DNA from 2 places in the Pseudomonas sp. LBUM1657 genome. Region 2 is predicted to be linked to the other one. Evidence: riboswitches for the same ligand, from Rfam matches in the RefSeq annotation. Region 2 holds a riboswitch; the other holds the start of a gene.

Region 1 (7,611 bases), 1.9 Mb from region 2:
TGAACGCCTCGTCCACCACCAGCCAGCCACCGCGCTGGGCCAGTCGTGAATGCCAGTCGAGCAAGCGACTCGGGGTCAGGCTAAGGCCCGTGGGATTGTTCGGATTGACCACCACCAGCACGTCGAGGCTGTCGAGAAAGAAGTCAACTTCCTGCTCCAGCACTTCACGCACGATGTAGCCGCTGCGGCGCCAGGCTTCGGCGTGCTCGGCGTAACACGGCGACAGTACGCCGACCTTGCCGACCCGACGCAAACGCGGCAGCAACTGGATCGCCATTTGCGAACCGGCCACCGGCAGCACCTGGGCAGCACCGTAGTAATCGCAGGCCGCCTGCTCCAGACCGTCATCGGTTTCCGGCAATCGCGCCCAGGCTCGCAACGAAATGTCCGGGACCGGAAACGGCCAAGGCGCGAGGCCGCTGGACAGGTCCAGCCAATCGGCTTCGGCGATGCCGTATTCGAGCGCAGCCTTACGCAACCGCCCACCGTGCTCAAGCATAGAATTCAGCCCCCACGCAGAGAATCAGCAGCCATAACCATACGCCGCGCTGGACCAATTGCCAGCCACGGTCGATGGAGTCAGCATCCGCCGGCACGCCCTCGCCCAGTGGCGGACGCTGATGCAGTTCACCGTGATAAATCGCCGCCCCGCCCAACTCGACGCCCAACGCACCGGCGCCCGCCGCCATCACCGGGCCGGCATTCGGGCTGTCCCAGGTCGGGCCCTGTGTACGCCAGCACTTCAATGCCAGTCGGGTTTTGCCCAGGAGCGCGTAGGTCAACGCCACCAGACGTGCAGGAATGTAGTTGAGCACGTCGTCGACCTTTGCCGCCGCCCAACCGAAACGCTCGAAGCGTTCGTTGCGATAGCCCCACATGGCGTCGAGGGTGTTGCTCAACCGGTAGAGCACCACACCGGGCGCTCCCGCCACGGCGAACCAGAACAGGGCGGCAAACACCGCGTCACTGCCGTTCTCCAGGACCGATTCGGTCGCGGCGCGAGCGACTTCGGTTTTATCCAGTTCGCTGGTCTGGCGGCTGACCAGATAGCCCACGCGAGTGCGGGCTTCGTCCAGATCATCACTGCGCAAGGCTTTGGCCACCGGCTCGACATGCTCGCCGAGGCTGCGCATGCCGAGCGCGCAGTAGAGCACGAGAATTTCGACGATCCAGCCGACATAAGGCGCCCAGGAAAACGCCGTGGCCAGTAAAGTCAGCGGCAACACGGCGATCACCCAGGCGGTGACGCCATGACTGCGCCAGCCGCGCCCTTCACCGTTAAAACGTTGCTCGATGCGGTCGGCAAAACGGCCGAATGCCACCAGCGGATGCCAGCGTTTGGGTTCACCCAGCAGCGCATCCAGCGCAACCGCGGCGACACTCAATAACGCCACACTCATTGACTCACTCCCCAGTAATTCTCATACAACAATTCGCTCAGCGGCCGCGCCTGCGCCCAGCCTTCGAGCACCAGCATCGGCGCCGGATAGAATTCCTTGACCGGACCGAGGCAAAGAATCGCCATCGGCTTGGCTCCGGCGGGCAAACCCAGCAGGTCCGCCAGCGCTTGTGGCTCGAACAGCGACACCCAGCCCATGCCCAGTCCTTCGGCGCGGGAGGCCAGCCACAGGTTCTGAATCGCACAGGACAGCGACGCCATGTCCATTTCCGGCAAGGTGCGACGGCCAAAGATATGCCGCTCGCGATCGTCCATCAGCGCGGCGACCAGGACCTCGGCGCAATCGTTGATGCCTTCGACTTTGAGCTTCATGAACTCGTCGGAACGCTCACCGAGGGCTTCGGCGGTGCGGATGCGTTCTTCTTCCACCAGTCGCTGGATCTTGCCGCGCAGGGTTCGATCGCTGATGCGGATGAATCGCCAGGGCTGCATCAGGCCGACACTCGGTGCCTGGTGCGCGGCTTCGAGCAGGCGTCGCAGCAGTTCGGGTTCGACCGTACCGCCGCTGAAGTGGCGCATGTCGCGGCGCTCGGCGATCGCGCGATAAACCGCTTCGCGTTCGGCTTCGGAGAAGGCGTTGTCGGTCATGGCCTCTTCGCGAGCAAGCCCGCTCCCACAGGGTTTGGATGATCCATTGTGGAAGCGGGCTTGCTCGCGAAGGCGGCCTGAAGATCAGGCGTAAACAGCGCGGCAATCGCCGTTGGATTGGACGGAAAATAAAAGTGCACATAAGAGGCCGTCATCCGCCCCTGACGATAAACCGCCTCCGCCCCACGTCCGCCGTTAGGGCTCAAGCCTCGGGCAATCGGCTCAAGCTCTGTGCTGGTCAGGGAATGGTGATAGGTGTGCCCGCGCAACGAACCTTCAGGCAGCTCGACCGCTTGCAAGGCCAGTGCGGCAAGACGTTTTTGCATCACCGCATCCCCTGCCAGCAGACCGACCAGTTCAGCGCGAGTGCCCTCGACGTCGGTCAACGAATCGAGCAGATAAAGCATGCCGCCACACTCGGCCAACAACGGTTTGCCAGCGCCATGGTGCGCGCGGATCTCGGCCAGCATCGTGATGTTCTGTGAAAGCGCCACGTGGTGCAATTCGGGGTATCCGCCCGGTAAGTACAGGCTGTCTGCCTCCGGCAAACTTGCGTCACGAATCGGCGAGAAAAACAGTAACTCGGCGCCCATGGCCCGCAGCAAATCCAGGCTCGCGCCATAGGTAAAGGCAAACGCCTCGTCACGGGCCACGGCAATCCGTACGCCGGCCAACAAGGGCTCTGCCGCGATCACATCAGGGGCGGCGAATTCCACCGCTGGTGGCAGCGCGACCTCGCAGCTGCTGGCCAGGGCATCGGCCGCCGCATCCAGACGCACGTCCAGATCATTCAACTCGCTGGCCTGAACCAGCCCCAAGTGACGGCTCGGTAATTCGATCCCGGTTTCTCGGGACAAGGCGCCGTACCAGCGCAGGCCTTCAGTCAGGCTGCCTTCGAGCAACTGCGCGTGACGCAACGTGCCAACGCGATTGGCCAACACCCCGGCAAACGGCAAATCCGGCTGATAGCGCGCCAGCCCCAACGCCAGTGCGCCAAACGTCTGCGCCATGGCGGTGCCGTCGATCACAGCAAGCACCGGCACACCGAAGTGTCGCGCCAGGTCAGCACTGGACGGCGTACCGTCGAACAGGCCCATGACGCCTTCGATCAGGATCAGATCGGCTTCGCCCGCCGCTTCCCACAACAACCGGCGACTTTCCTGCTCGCCAACCATCCACATGTCCAATTGATAGACCGGCGCACCGCTGGCGCGCTCGAGAATCATCGGATCGAGAAAGTCCGGGCCGCATTTGAATACGCGGACCTTGCGCCCCTGATTGCGGTGCAAACGGGCCAGCGCGGCAGTCACGGTGGTCTTGCCCTGACCGGAGGCCGGCGCGGCAATTAATACCGCCGGGCAATGACGTGGTTGATTCACAGCTCAACGCCTTTTTGCGCTTTGATACCGGCCTGAAACGCGTGCTTGATCACGCCCATTTCAGTGACGGTGTCAGCCAGTTCGATCATTTCCGGTTTGGCGCCGCGACCGGTCACAACCACGTGCTGCATCGGCGGACGCGCCTGCAGATCGCTAAGGACTTGATCGAGGTCGAGGTAACCGTGTTTCAGAGCGATGTTCAATTCATCGAGCACCACCAGGCCGATGGACGGATCGCGCAGCAGTTCCTGGGACACAGCCCAGGCGGCTTCGGCAGCGGCGATGTCACGCTGGCGGTCCTGGGTTTCCCAGGTAAAACCCTCGCCCATCACATGAAATCGCACTTGCTCCGGGAAGCGGCGGAAGAACAATTCTTCGCCGGTGCTGTTGCGGCCCTTGATGAACTGCACCACGCCGCACTGCATGCCGTGCCCCAGGGACCGGGCGAGCATGCCGAAGGCCGAGCTGCTCTTGCCTTTGCCGTTGCCGGTCAGCACCAGCAGCAGGCCGCATTCATTCGGGGAGTTGGCGATGCGTTCGTCGATCACGGCTTTTTTGCGCAGCATGCGCGCCAGATGGCGTTCGTCACGATCGGGGGTATCAGTCATGGGGAGCTCTCCGTTGAGGCTGGATAACGGCGGGCAGGCACAAGAATAGACGGCAAGAAGCCTGGCATCGCCCACCGTGATGCCGCTGGATGAATCAGGCCGGTCTCCGGGCTCATGAGCGGCGTTAAGCCTGACTGCGCGCCTTCCCATGTCGACAGTCGACACAGTGGCTCAAGGCGCAATCTTTACTCATTTACCGTTGCGGGGGCAGCGTCGGGATCATGACTCTTCGTCGCTTGAAGATAGCCACTCACCGACTTCCCTGTTTCACTCTGTCGACCTCAGCCACAGAGCACCTGAAACAAGCCGCGAAGGTTAGAGGGTTGGGGGTGGAGCGTCAATTGAAGACAGGACGTCGCTGAGTGAATAACTGCCGTCGATCACCTGATTGATGTCAATCTTGTGCCACACTCTCGGCAGTGATATCAAAGAGCCACAAACCTACACCACAATAACAAGGGTAAGCCACATGCAAGGCATGATCATCAGCAATCCGAAGCTGGAATTCCTGCGCCCGGTGCTGGAACGCTGGTTTGACTGTATCGACCGTTACAACGCCGTTCGCGGTGATAACGACACGCCTTACTGGTTCGACGAAAAAGCCAACCTGGGCCTGCTCTCCGCCGCAGCCTGGATGGCGGAAATGGTCACGCTGCAACAATCGCCGACCCGCAAACAGACCGAAGAAGGCGAGCGTAACAGCCGTGCCGACCTGTTTATCGCCACTGCCGAACAACGCGCTTACCTTCAAACCACACAGCGCTGGCCACGGGTCAACAGCCTGAACCTGACCCAAGCCCTGGTCGACATCACCAGCGACGCGAAGAGAATCAGCTACGCCAGCGACCTGAAACTGGGCTGCCTGTTCGTCGCACCGCAAAAAGCCCAGCAAAGCGCCACACCGGAAGAGCTTCAGGACATGGTCGACGACCTGCAAAAGGAAAATTCCTGCGCGGTGGCCTGGTATTTCCCCTACGCCTACCGCAAGTTGCGCAACGAAGCCGGCAACTACCACCCCGGCATCGCCGTGCTGATCAAGGAAGCCCGCGGCTGACCGGTTGAACCATCGCGTCTTCATGCTTCTCTATTGATCAGGTCACTGCATTCATAGGGAAGATCAGCATGCGCAAGCCTCAGTTCGTTTTTGTTATCGCGCTCGCCGGAGGGCTCGCCGCCTGTGGTGAAACCTCCAGCCTGCAAGTCTCCGACGGCACCGGACCGTCGCCCAAGCTGCCAGAACCGAACAAGACCCTGATCCCGACGGTGAACATCGCCCCGGCGATCGGCTGGCCGGACGGCACGAAACCCACCGCCGCCACAGGGACTCAGGTGGCGGCATTTGCTGAAGGCCTTGATCACCCGCGCTGGCTCTACGTGCTACCCAACGGTGACGTGTTGGTCGCCGAAACCAACGCACCGCCCAAACCCGATGACGGCAAAGGCATTCGCGGCTGGGTCATGGACAAAGTCATGAGCCGCGCAGGGGCCGCCGTCCCCAGTCCGAACCGCATCACACTGTTGCGGGACAAAGACCACGACGGCATCGCTGAAACCCGCACGGTGTTCCTGGAAAACCTCAACTCGCCTTTCGGCATGACCCTGGTCGGCAATGACCTGTACGTCGCCGACACCGACCGCTTGCTGCGTTTCCACTATGAAAATGGCGATACGGCGATCAAGTCGCAGCCGATAAAAGTGGTCGACCTGCCGGGTGGGACGCTGAATCACCACTGGACCAAAAACGTCATCGCCAGCAAGGACGGCAGCAAGCTGTACGTCACGGTCGGCTCCAACAGCAACGTCGGCGAAAACGGCATGGATCAGGAAGAAGGTCGCGCGGCGATCTGGGAAGTGGACCGCGCCACCGGCAACCATCGGATCTTCGCTTCGGGAATTCGCAACCCGAATGGATTGGCCTGGGAGCCTCAGAGCGGCGCATTGTGGACGGCCGTCAATGAGCGGGACGAAATCGGCAGCGACCTGGTACCGGACTACATCACTTCAGTGAAGGACGGCGGGTTCTACGGCTGGCCTTACAGCTACTACGGCCAACATGTCGATGTCCGCGTGACGCCGCCGAATCCGGAGCTGGTGGCCAAAGCCATTGCGCCGGACTACGCGGTCGGCCCGCACACCGCGTCACTGGGCCTGACATTTGCTGAAGGCAACACATTGCCGACGCAGTTCAAGGAGGGCGCATTCATCGGCCAGCACGGCTCCTGGAATCGCAAACCACACAGCGGCTACAAAGTGATTTTCGTGCCGTTCAGCGCCGGCAAACCGACCGGGCAGCCGGTGGATGTGCTCACTGGCTTCCTCACTGACGACGAAAAAGCCATGGGTCGTCCGGTGGGTGTAGTGATCGATCAGCAGGGTGGCCTGCTGGTGGCGGATGATGTGGGGAACAAGGTGTGGCGCGTGTCTGCGACTAAATAAACCGTCCCGGCGAAACACATCACCCTGTGGGAGCGGGCTTGCTCGCGAAAGCTGTTTCACATTCAACAATGATGTTGGCTGAAAGACCGCTTTCACGAGCAAGCCCGCTCCCACAACGGATCAGCGCTTAGCGTTTGCGGCAAAGCGTCAACCCATCACCCAGTGGCAACAACGACAGATCCACTCGCACGTCATCCTTCAAGGCGCAATTGAGCGCCTGGATGGCTCGGGTGTCTTCGCTGTCAGAATTCTCCTCAAGCACCCGCCCGCTCCACAGCGTGTTATCGAACACCGCCAGACCGCCGACCCGCAGCAAGCGCAATGCATGTTCCAGATAGGTCGGGTAATTGGCCTTGTCGGCATCGATGAAGATCAGATCGAACTGTCCGCCCTGCCCTTGCTGTTCAAGCTCCGCGAGTGTGTCCAACGCGGGGGCCAGACGCAGTTCAATCCGCTCGGCAAGCCCCGCCTCCTGCCAATAACGGCGCGCGGTGGCGTTGTAGTCGCCGGGAATATCACAGCAGATCAGCGAGCCGTCATCCGGCAATGCAGCCGCCATGCACAAGGCGCTGTAACCGGTGAAGGTGCCGACTTCCAGCAGACGCCTGGCGCCAGTGAGCTTTACCAGCAAAGCGAGAAATTGCCCCTGCTCCGGCGCCACCTGCCAGCGCGCCATGGGCAGCGCCTGGGTTTCGTCGCGCAAGCGCTTGAGCAGCGGCGTTTCCCTTAGGGAAACGTCGAGCAGGTATTGATACAGGGAATCGTCGAGATTGAGCGTGCGAGCGGTCATGACAACCTCCGCGGTCTACGGGTTATGTGCCAAGTGCTCAGGTTGCAGGACGCGCTTGGCGCTCAGATAGGCTTTCTGCCAGTAGGCTTTGGACAAGCTGTCGAGCTTGACCGTGCCACCGGTGGCTGGCGCATGGACGAAGCGGCCTTCGCCGACATAGATCCCTGCATGACTCACCTGGGAGCCGCCATTGGTGGCGAAGAAGATCAGGTCACCGGTTTGCAGGCCTTCCTTGCCCACACTGGCTGCCTGCATGCTGATCATCTCGCGCGTGGTGCGCGGCAGGGCAATACCTGTGACGTCGCGGTAGACGTAGCCGATCAGACCGCTGCAATCGAAGCCCGAATCCGG
Region 2 (7,611 bases):
GGCCGCCATCTCGAACGCACCTTTGTAGCCATGACGCTTGACCCCGTCGATCCACTTCGGATTGGCCGCCCGGGAACGGATCACCCGGTTCAGTTCTTCCTTCAGCGTGCGGATCTTCGGCAAGTCCGGCTGGCTGTGATCGCCATGGTAACTGGCCGCCGCTTCGCCACTGAGGCTTTCCACGGCGGCCAGCATGCCACCCTGGAACTGGTAATAGTCGTTGGAATCGAGCAGGTCATGCTCGCGGTTGTCCTGGTTTTGCAGCACCGCTTGCACCTGGCTCAGACGCTGGGCGAACTGATCGCGGGCGGCCGTGCCCTCGTCGGAGCCGCCGTAAGCGTAGCCGCCCCAGTTCAGGTAAACCTCGGCCAGATCCTCGCGGCTTTGCCATAGACGACCGTCGATGGCGCCCTGCACACCCGCGCCGTAAGCACCGGGTTTGGCACCGAAGATTCGCCAACCGGCCTGACGACGCGCCGCGTCTTCATCGAGGCCCGATTGCCGCAGCGCTTCACGCTCGGCGCGCACCTTGGCGGCCAACGGGTTGAGGTCGTCCGGCTCGTCGAGGTCGGCGACCGCTTGCACGGCGGCGTCGAACAGGCGGATCAGGTTGGCGAAGGCATCGCGAAAAAATCCGGACACGCGCAAGGTCACGTCCACCCGCGGACGGTCCAGCAAGCTCAGCGGCAGAATTTCGAAATCGTCGACCCGTTGACTGCCCGTCGCCCACACCGGGCGCACGCCCATCAGGGCCATGGCCTGGGCGATGTCATCGCCGCCGGTGCGCATGGTCGCGGTGCCCCAGACCGACAGACCGAGCTGGCGCAAGTGATCGCCGTGGTCTTGCAGGTGTCGTTCGAGAATCAGGCTGGCCGACTGGAAGCCGATGCGCCACGCCGTGGTGGTCGGCAGGTTGCGCACATCCACCGAATAGAAATTGCGCCCGGTGGGCAGCACGTCCAGACGGCCGCGACTCGGTGCACCGCTGGGGCCGGCCGGGACAAAACGGCCACTGAGGGCGTCGAGCAGGCCGCGCATTTCTGCCGGGCCGCAGGCGTCCAGCCTTGGAGCGACGACTTCACGCAGACTGTCGATGATGGCGCTCACCTCAGACCAACTAGCTTCCTGTGGGAGCGGGCTTGCTCGCGAAAGCGGAGGGTCAGTCGACATTGATTTGCCTGATACACCGCTTTCGCGAGCAAGCCCGCTCCCACAGGGGCCGGGCATGGCTGAAGGCTGGTTCAGGCTCTGCGAGATCAGCTGGGCCGCGAACAACTCCAGACGTTCGCGGGTATCGCCGGCCGTGCGCCAGACTTCATCAGTAACGGTCAGCAGTTCGATCGGACGCGGTCCGGTCCACGGCTCGGCCAGCACGCAATCCAATGGATCGAAGCCCAACGAGAACGCCTTGGCCACGGCCCGCAGCAAACTCGATTGCGCGCCACGCCCGTCACCACGGGGAATCCGCAGTAGCGCGAGCAAGGTGTCGATGCGCAAACGCCCCGTCGGCGACTCACCAAACACATGCAGACCATCGCGGATCTGCGACTCTTTCAAGTCGCACAAATAAGTGTCCAGGCGCGGCAGCCAGATCGCCGCATCGGCATCGCTGTCGAGCTTCTCGTCCAGCTGCAGTTCACGGTCGATGTGGGTTTCACGTACCAGTTGCAGAATGTCGCGCTGCAACTCCCGGGCGCGGCGCGGATCGAGCAGTTGCGCTTCGTAATACTCGTCGGCGAGCAACTCAAGGTTGCGCAGCGGACCGTAGGTTTCTGCACGGGTCAGCGGCGGCATCAGGTGATCGATGATCACTGCTTGCGTGCGGCGCTTGGCCTGGGCGCCCTCGCCCGGATCGTTGACGATAAACGGATAGATGTTCGGCAACGGCCCGAGCAGCGCGTCCGGCCAGCAATTCTCTGACAGCCCGACACCTTTGCCCGGCAGCCATTCGAGGTTGCCATGCTTGCCGACGTGAATCACGCCGTGGGCGCCGTAGGTGTTGCGCAACCAGAAATAGAAAGCCAGATAGCCGTGAGGCGGTACCAGATCCGGGTCGTGATACACCGCACTCGGGTCAACCTGATAACCCCGTGCCGGTTGAATGCCGACGAAGGTCAGGCCGAAACGCAGGCCGGCAATCATCATCCGCCCGCCACGGAACATTGGATCACTTTCAGGGGCGCCCCAGCGTTCAAGTACAGCCTGGCGATTGGTTTCGGGTAGCGCGTTGAACATCAGCAGATAGTCGTTCATTGCCAGGCTTTGCTGACACGGACGTTGATCAAGGGTGTCGAGGTCGTTGCTGACGCCGCCGAGCAACTGCTGGATCAACGCGGTGCCGCTGCCCGGCAACTCAGCCGGTAGCGGATAACCTTCTTGATGCAGCGCACGCAAGATATTCAGCGCGGTGGCTGGCGTGTCGAGCCCCACGCCGTTGCCGATGCGACCGTCGCGCGTCGGGTAATTGGCGAGGATCAACGCGATACGTTTTTCAGCGTTGGGCACCCGCGCCAGATCGATCCAGCGCCGCGCCAGTTCGGCGACGAAATCCATGCGCTCAGGTTGCGGCCGATAACAAACCACGTCCGACTGGCTGCGCTCGCTTCGCCAGGCCAGGTCCTTGAAGCTGATCGGCCGGCTGATGATCCGCCCATCCAGTTCCGGCAGCGCAATGTGCATCGCCAGATCACGGGGACCAAGGCCCTGCTCGCTGGCCCGCCAACCCGGTTCGTTGTCCTGGGCGCAGATCGCCTGGATCACCGGGATGTTGCGGCGAAACGGCCTCAAGTGCGGCGCTTCGGGGCTGGATTGGGCGAAGCCGGTGGTATTGAGAATCACCGAGGCGTTGACGTCGTCCAACAGATCCTCGACCACCGTCAGGCAGCCGGGCTCTTTCAAACTGGCCAACGCAATCGGCATAGGATTCAACCCCGCCGCCTGCAAACGCTGGCAGAAAATATCGATGAAACCGGTGTTCGCCGCCTGCAAGTGCGAGCGGTAAAACAGCACGGCCGCTACCGGCTGATCGGCCTGCCAGTCGGCTTGCCAATCCTTCAGTTCAGCGGGGCTTTTGTGCGGATGGTAAATCGCCGTGCGTGGCAGGGTTTGCGGCTCGGCCCACGCATAGTCGCGGTCCAGCCAACGATTGGCCAGGCAACGGAAAAAGTCCAGGGCATTGCTCATGCCGCCTTGCCGCAGGAATTGCCAGAGGCGGTCGCGGTCTTCGGCGACCACGGTGCTCAAGTCGCTGAGCTCCGGGTCCGGGCGATCATCCCCCGGCACCAGAATCAACTGCACACCGCGCTCCGACAGCTGCACCAGCCGCTCGACGCCGTAACGCCAATAGCCGATGCCGCCGTGCAGCGAGATCAGAATGACTTTCGCGTGCTGCAGCACTTCGTCGACATAGAGATCGACCGAGGCGTGGTTCTGCACCTGCATCGGGTTAGCCAGGCGCACGCTCGGATAATCGTCGGGCAATTGCTGCGCCGCTTCGGCGAGCAGCGCGAGGCTTGAGTCGCCGCTGCACAGGATCACCAGCTCGGCGGGGGTTTGTCCAAGGTCGGCAATGTTGTCATCCGAGACGAAACCGCCGGGCTGAGTCCTGAGCAGGTGCATGGCTTAAACGCTGAGCGCGGCGCGCAATTGCGCTTCGAGCAGAGCGGCGTCCAGTTCCTGGCCGATCAGCACCAGACGCGTGGTACGCGCTTCATCGGTGCCCCACTGACGGTCGAAGTGCTTGTCGAAACGCGTGCCCACGCCCTGGATCAGCAGGCGCATTGGTTTGTTCGGGATCGCGGCGAAACCTTTGACGCGCAGGATGCCGTGCTGGACCACCAGTTGCGTCAGAGCGTCCATCAGCAAACTTTCGTCGGCCTGCGGCAGTTCGATGGAAATCGAGTCGAACGCATCATGGTCATGATCGTCCTCGCCTTCATGATGGTGATCGTGATGGCTGTGACGGCTGTCGATGTGTTCTTCGGAACCGGCACCGAGGCCGATCAGCACGTCCAGCGGCAGACGTCCGCTGCTGGCTTCGATGACTTTCACTGCCGGCGGCAGTTCTTCGGCGACTTCCAGGCGCACGCGGGCCAGGTCTTCAGGGCTGATCAGGTCAGCCTTGTTGAGGATCACCAGGTCGGCGCTGGCCAGTTGGTCGGCGAACAGTTCGTGCAGTGGCGATTCGTGGTCCAGGTTCGGGTCAAGTTTGCGCTGGGCGTCGACCTGGTCCGGGAATGCGGCGAAAGTGCCAGCAGCAACGGCCGGGCTGTCGACCACGGTGATCACCGCGTCAACGGTGCAGGCGCTGCGGATTTCCGGCCACTGGAAGGCCTGAACCAAAGGCTTTGGCAGGGCCAGACCGGAGGTTTCGATGAGGATGTGGTCGAGGTCACCGCGACGGGCCACCAGTTCACGCATTACCGGAAAGAATTCTTCCTGGACGGTGCAGCACAGGCAGCCGTTGGCCAGTTCGTAGACCCGGCCGTTGGCTTCTTCCTCGGTGCACCCGATGGAGCACTGCTTGAGGATTTCGCCGTCGATGCCCAGCTCGCCAAACTCATTGACGATCACCGCGATGCGGCGGCCTTGAGCGTTGTCGAGCATGTGCCGCAACAAGGTGGTTTTGCCCGAGCCGAGGAAGCCGGTAACGATGGTGACGGGGAGTTTGGCCAGTGTTTTCATCGGATGCCCTTTGGCAAGGTGGCGGGCATACGGGACGACGACCGCGGCTGCATGGGCGCGCGGAAGATTTCGCCACCGGATCACCCCGCCCGGTTGAAAGTGAGAATCTGTGTCGAGGCAGGTCTCCTGGCTGACGGTGCGCCAGTCTTTCGACCGGCATTCGCTGCGCCTTCCCGCCGACCTCATGGAGAGAGCCTGCAGTGGCGTGGCAGCGAACATCACCGTTCACAGTTGCGGGGGCAGCCGCGGCATCGACCGCGTTCCCTTCTTAGCTTCGGCTAATGCCGAAGAACCTCGAAAGCGCAAGGCTACGCATCGCGTGGGGGCGGGTCAATGTTCACGCTGCGTTCGGTGGTGGCTGGGATGACGCCTTCGCGAGCAAGCCCGCTCCCACATTTTGAAATGCGTTCCCCTGTGGGGCGGGCTCGCTCGCGAAGGGAGCGACTCGGTAGCCAAGTGAGAACCCATGCCAATTGACGCCCAACCCCCGGCCATGCTCTCCTACACGCCTTGTTACGGGTGCCCTTCACAGGGTGAAACGGGAAACCGGTGAATCATGTGCTTTACTCAAAGCCATGTCAGTCCGGTGCTGCCCCCGCAACGGTAAGCGAGCGAAGCGTCAAATCCACTGTGCCAGCAGTTCGGCATGGGAAGGTGACTCTTGCAGGCTCAGGCGAAAGCCAGCGCCCCTCGTGAGCCCGGAGACCGGCCCGCAACACACAGTGACCGATACGATCACTGAATAACAAACCCGCGGTGGGCGGGCGCTGTTTGAAACTCTGCGTGCCCGTCTCGCAGGGGTCTTCCATGCGCTCTATTCACCCACTGACAGACCAGAGGGAAGCGCCATGTCGATCATCAGCAGCACCGGCAGCAACAGCGATAAGAGCACCGCCAGCACCACCGCGACACTGACCCAACGCCTGACCACCGCCGTGTGTGCGTCGATCCTTGGCGCGTGCCTGGTCTATTTCGCCGGTTTCTCGCACATCGAAGCGGTGCACAACGCTGCGCACGATACCCGTCACAGCTCCGCTTTCCCGTGCCATTGAGACCTGCCGACATGATCAAGCGTATTGCGCAAACCGCCGGGTTCACCGGGTTGCTGGCCGCCCTGCTGCTGACCCTGCTGCAAAGCTTCTGGGTCTCCCCATTGATTTTGCAGGCCGAGACTTACGAAAAGTCCGAACCCGCTGCTGTTGAAATTCACGAACACGCCGCCGGCGCTGTCACCGCTCACACCCACGATGCCGAAGCCTGGGAGCCGGAAGACGGCTGGCAGCGCGTGCTGTCGACCACGGGTGGCAACCTGGTGGTCGCCGTTGGTTTTGCCCTGATGCTCGCCGGTCTCTACACCTTGCGCGCCCCGACCAAAACGTCTCAGGGTCTGCTCTGGGGCCTGGCCGGTTACGCGACGTTCGTCCTCGCACCGACCCTCGGCCTGCCGCCTGAGCTGCCGGGCACTGCCGCCGCCGATCTGGCGCAACGGCAGTTCTGGTGGATCGGCGCGGCCGCCTCCACCGCTGTCGGCATCGCGCTGATCGCGTTCAGCCGCCATTGGCTGATGAAGATCCTTGGCGTAGCGATCCTGGCCGTTCCTCATCTGATCGGCGCACCGCAACCGGAAGTGCACTCGATGCTCGCCCCGGAAGCACTGGAGTCCGAGTTCAAAATCGCTTCGCAGCTGACCAACATGGCGTTCTGGCTGGCCCTGGGCCTGATCAGCGCCTGGTTGTTCCGCCGCAAAAGCGATGGCCAGTACCACGCATGACTAACACCAGCACAGCGCCGACCCTGGTGGTCGGTCTGGGCTGCCAGCGCGGCTGCCCCGTCAGCACGTTGCGGGCGCTGCTCGATCAGGCGTTACAGGCGCACCAAATCCAGCTTCATCAGGTCAAGGCCCTGGCCAGCATCGACCTGAAGCGCGATGAACCCGGCCTGATCGCACTGGCCGAGCAGCTTGGGCTAGAGATGATGTACTTCAGCAGTGAGCAATTGAAAGGTTACAAACCGCAACTCAGCCACCATTCGGACATCGCGTTCGAACGCACCGGTTGCTACGGCGTAGCGGAAAGTGCCGCCCTCGCCATGGCCGAACACCTGGCCAAGGCCCCGGCGAAACTGCTGATTTTGCGACAAAAATATGCCCAGGCAACCCTGGCATTGGCCGGCGCCGCCTGAAATCCCCGATAATCCCCGTCTTCGATCATGAGCAATCTTCATCTGAAGCCTTGCCCAGCCCCTTTTTTCACAGGAACCGACGATGACCGTCTACTTCATTGGCGCAGGTCCCGGCGACCCGGAACTGATCACCGTCAAAGGCCAGCGGCTGATTCGCAGCTGCCCGGTGATCATCTATGCCGGCTCCCTGGTGCCCGCCGCCGTGCTGGAAGGCCATCGAGCCGAACAAGTGGTCAACAGCGCCGAACTGCACTTGGAACAGATCATCGAACTGATCAAGACCGCCCATGCCAACGGCCAGGATGTGGCCCGGGTGCATTCCGGCGATCCGGGTTTGTATGGGGCAATTGGCGAGCAGATTCGCTACCTTCGCGAGTTCGACATTCCCTTTGAGATCATCCCTGGCGTCACGGCGACGGCGGCCTGCGCGGCGCTTCTGGGTGCGGAACTGACCTTGCCAGACATATCACAGAGCGTGATTCTGACCCGCTACGCCGACAAGACCGCCATGCCGGCCGGTGAGGAACTGGGTAGTCTGGCGCAGCATGGGGCGACCATGGCGATTCATTTGGGGGTCAATCACCTGGAGAAGATCCTGGTTGAATTGCTGCCGCATTACGGCGCCGACTGCCCGATCGCCGTGATTCACCGAGCAACCTGGCCAGATCAGGATTGGGTGGTGGGGACATTGGCGGATATTGCCGAGAAGGTTGAGGCCAAGGGATTTCGGCGCACGGCATTGATTCT

What was found. A riboswitch is a leader RNA that binds a small molecule or an ion and turns the genes downstream of it on or off. The one in region 2 is predicted to bind cobalamin.
Region 1: another riboswitch for cobalamin. It lies ahead of cobO (cob(I)yrinic acid a,c-diamide adenosyltransferase); the one in region 2 lies ahead of ACA055_RS16845 (CbtB domain-containing protein).

What each region holds. Positions count from the first base shown of each region.
Region 1 is NZ_CP166799.1:1,792,888-1,800,498, reverse strand. It holds gene cobD (threonine-phosphate decarboxylase CobD) at 1-499, opposite strand, end outside; gene cbiB (adenosylcobinamide-phosphate synthase CbiB) at 492-1,400, opposite strand; gene bluB (5,6-dimethylbenzimidazole synthase) at 1,397-2,047, opposite strand; gene ACA055_RS08210 (cobyrinic acid a,c-diamide synthase CobB) at 2,044-3,426, opposite strand; gene cobO (cob(I)yrinic acid a,c-diamide adenosyltransferase) at 3,423-4,034, opposite strand; cobalamin riboswitch at 4,115-4,349, opposite strand; gene ACA055_RS08200 (hypothetical protein) at 4,504-5,088, shown strand; gene ACA055_RS08195 (PQQ-dependent sugar dehydrogenase) at 5,157-6,470, shown strand; gene ACA055_RS08190 (O-methyltransferase) at 6,598-7,260, opposite strand; gene ACA055_RS08185 (C40 family peptidase) at 7,276-7,611, opposite strand, start outside.
Region 2 is NZ_CP166799.1:3,653,466-3,661,076, forward strand. It holds gene cobN (cobaltochelatase subunit CobN) at 1-3,618, opposite strand, end outside; gene cobW (cobalamin biosynthesis protein CobW) at 3,622-4,683, opposite strand; cobalamin riboswitch at 4,783-4,995, opposite strand; cobalamin riboswitch at 5,184-5,411, shown strand; gene ACA055_RS16845 (CbtB domain-containing protein) at 5,532-5,735, shown strand; gene ACA055_RS16850 (CbtA family protein) at 5,747-6,454, shown strand; gene ACA055_RS16855 (cobalamin biosynthesis protein) at 6,451-6,864, shown strand; gene cobM (precorrin-4 C(11)-methyltransferase) at 6,947-7,611, shown strand, end outside.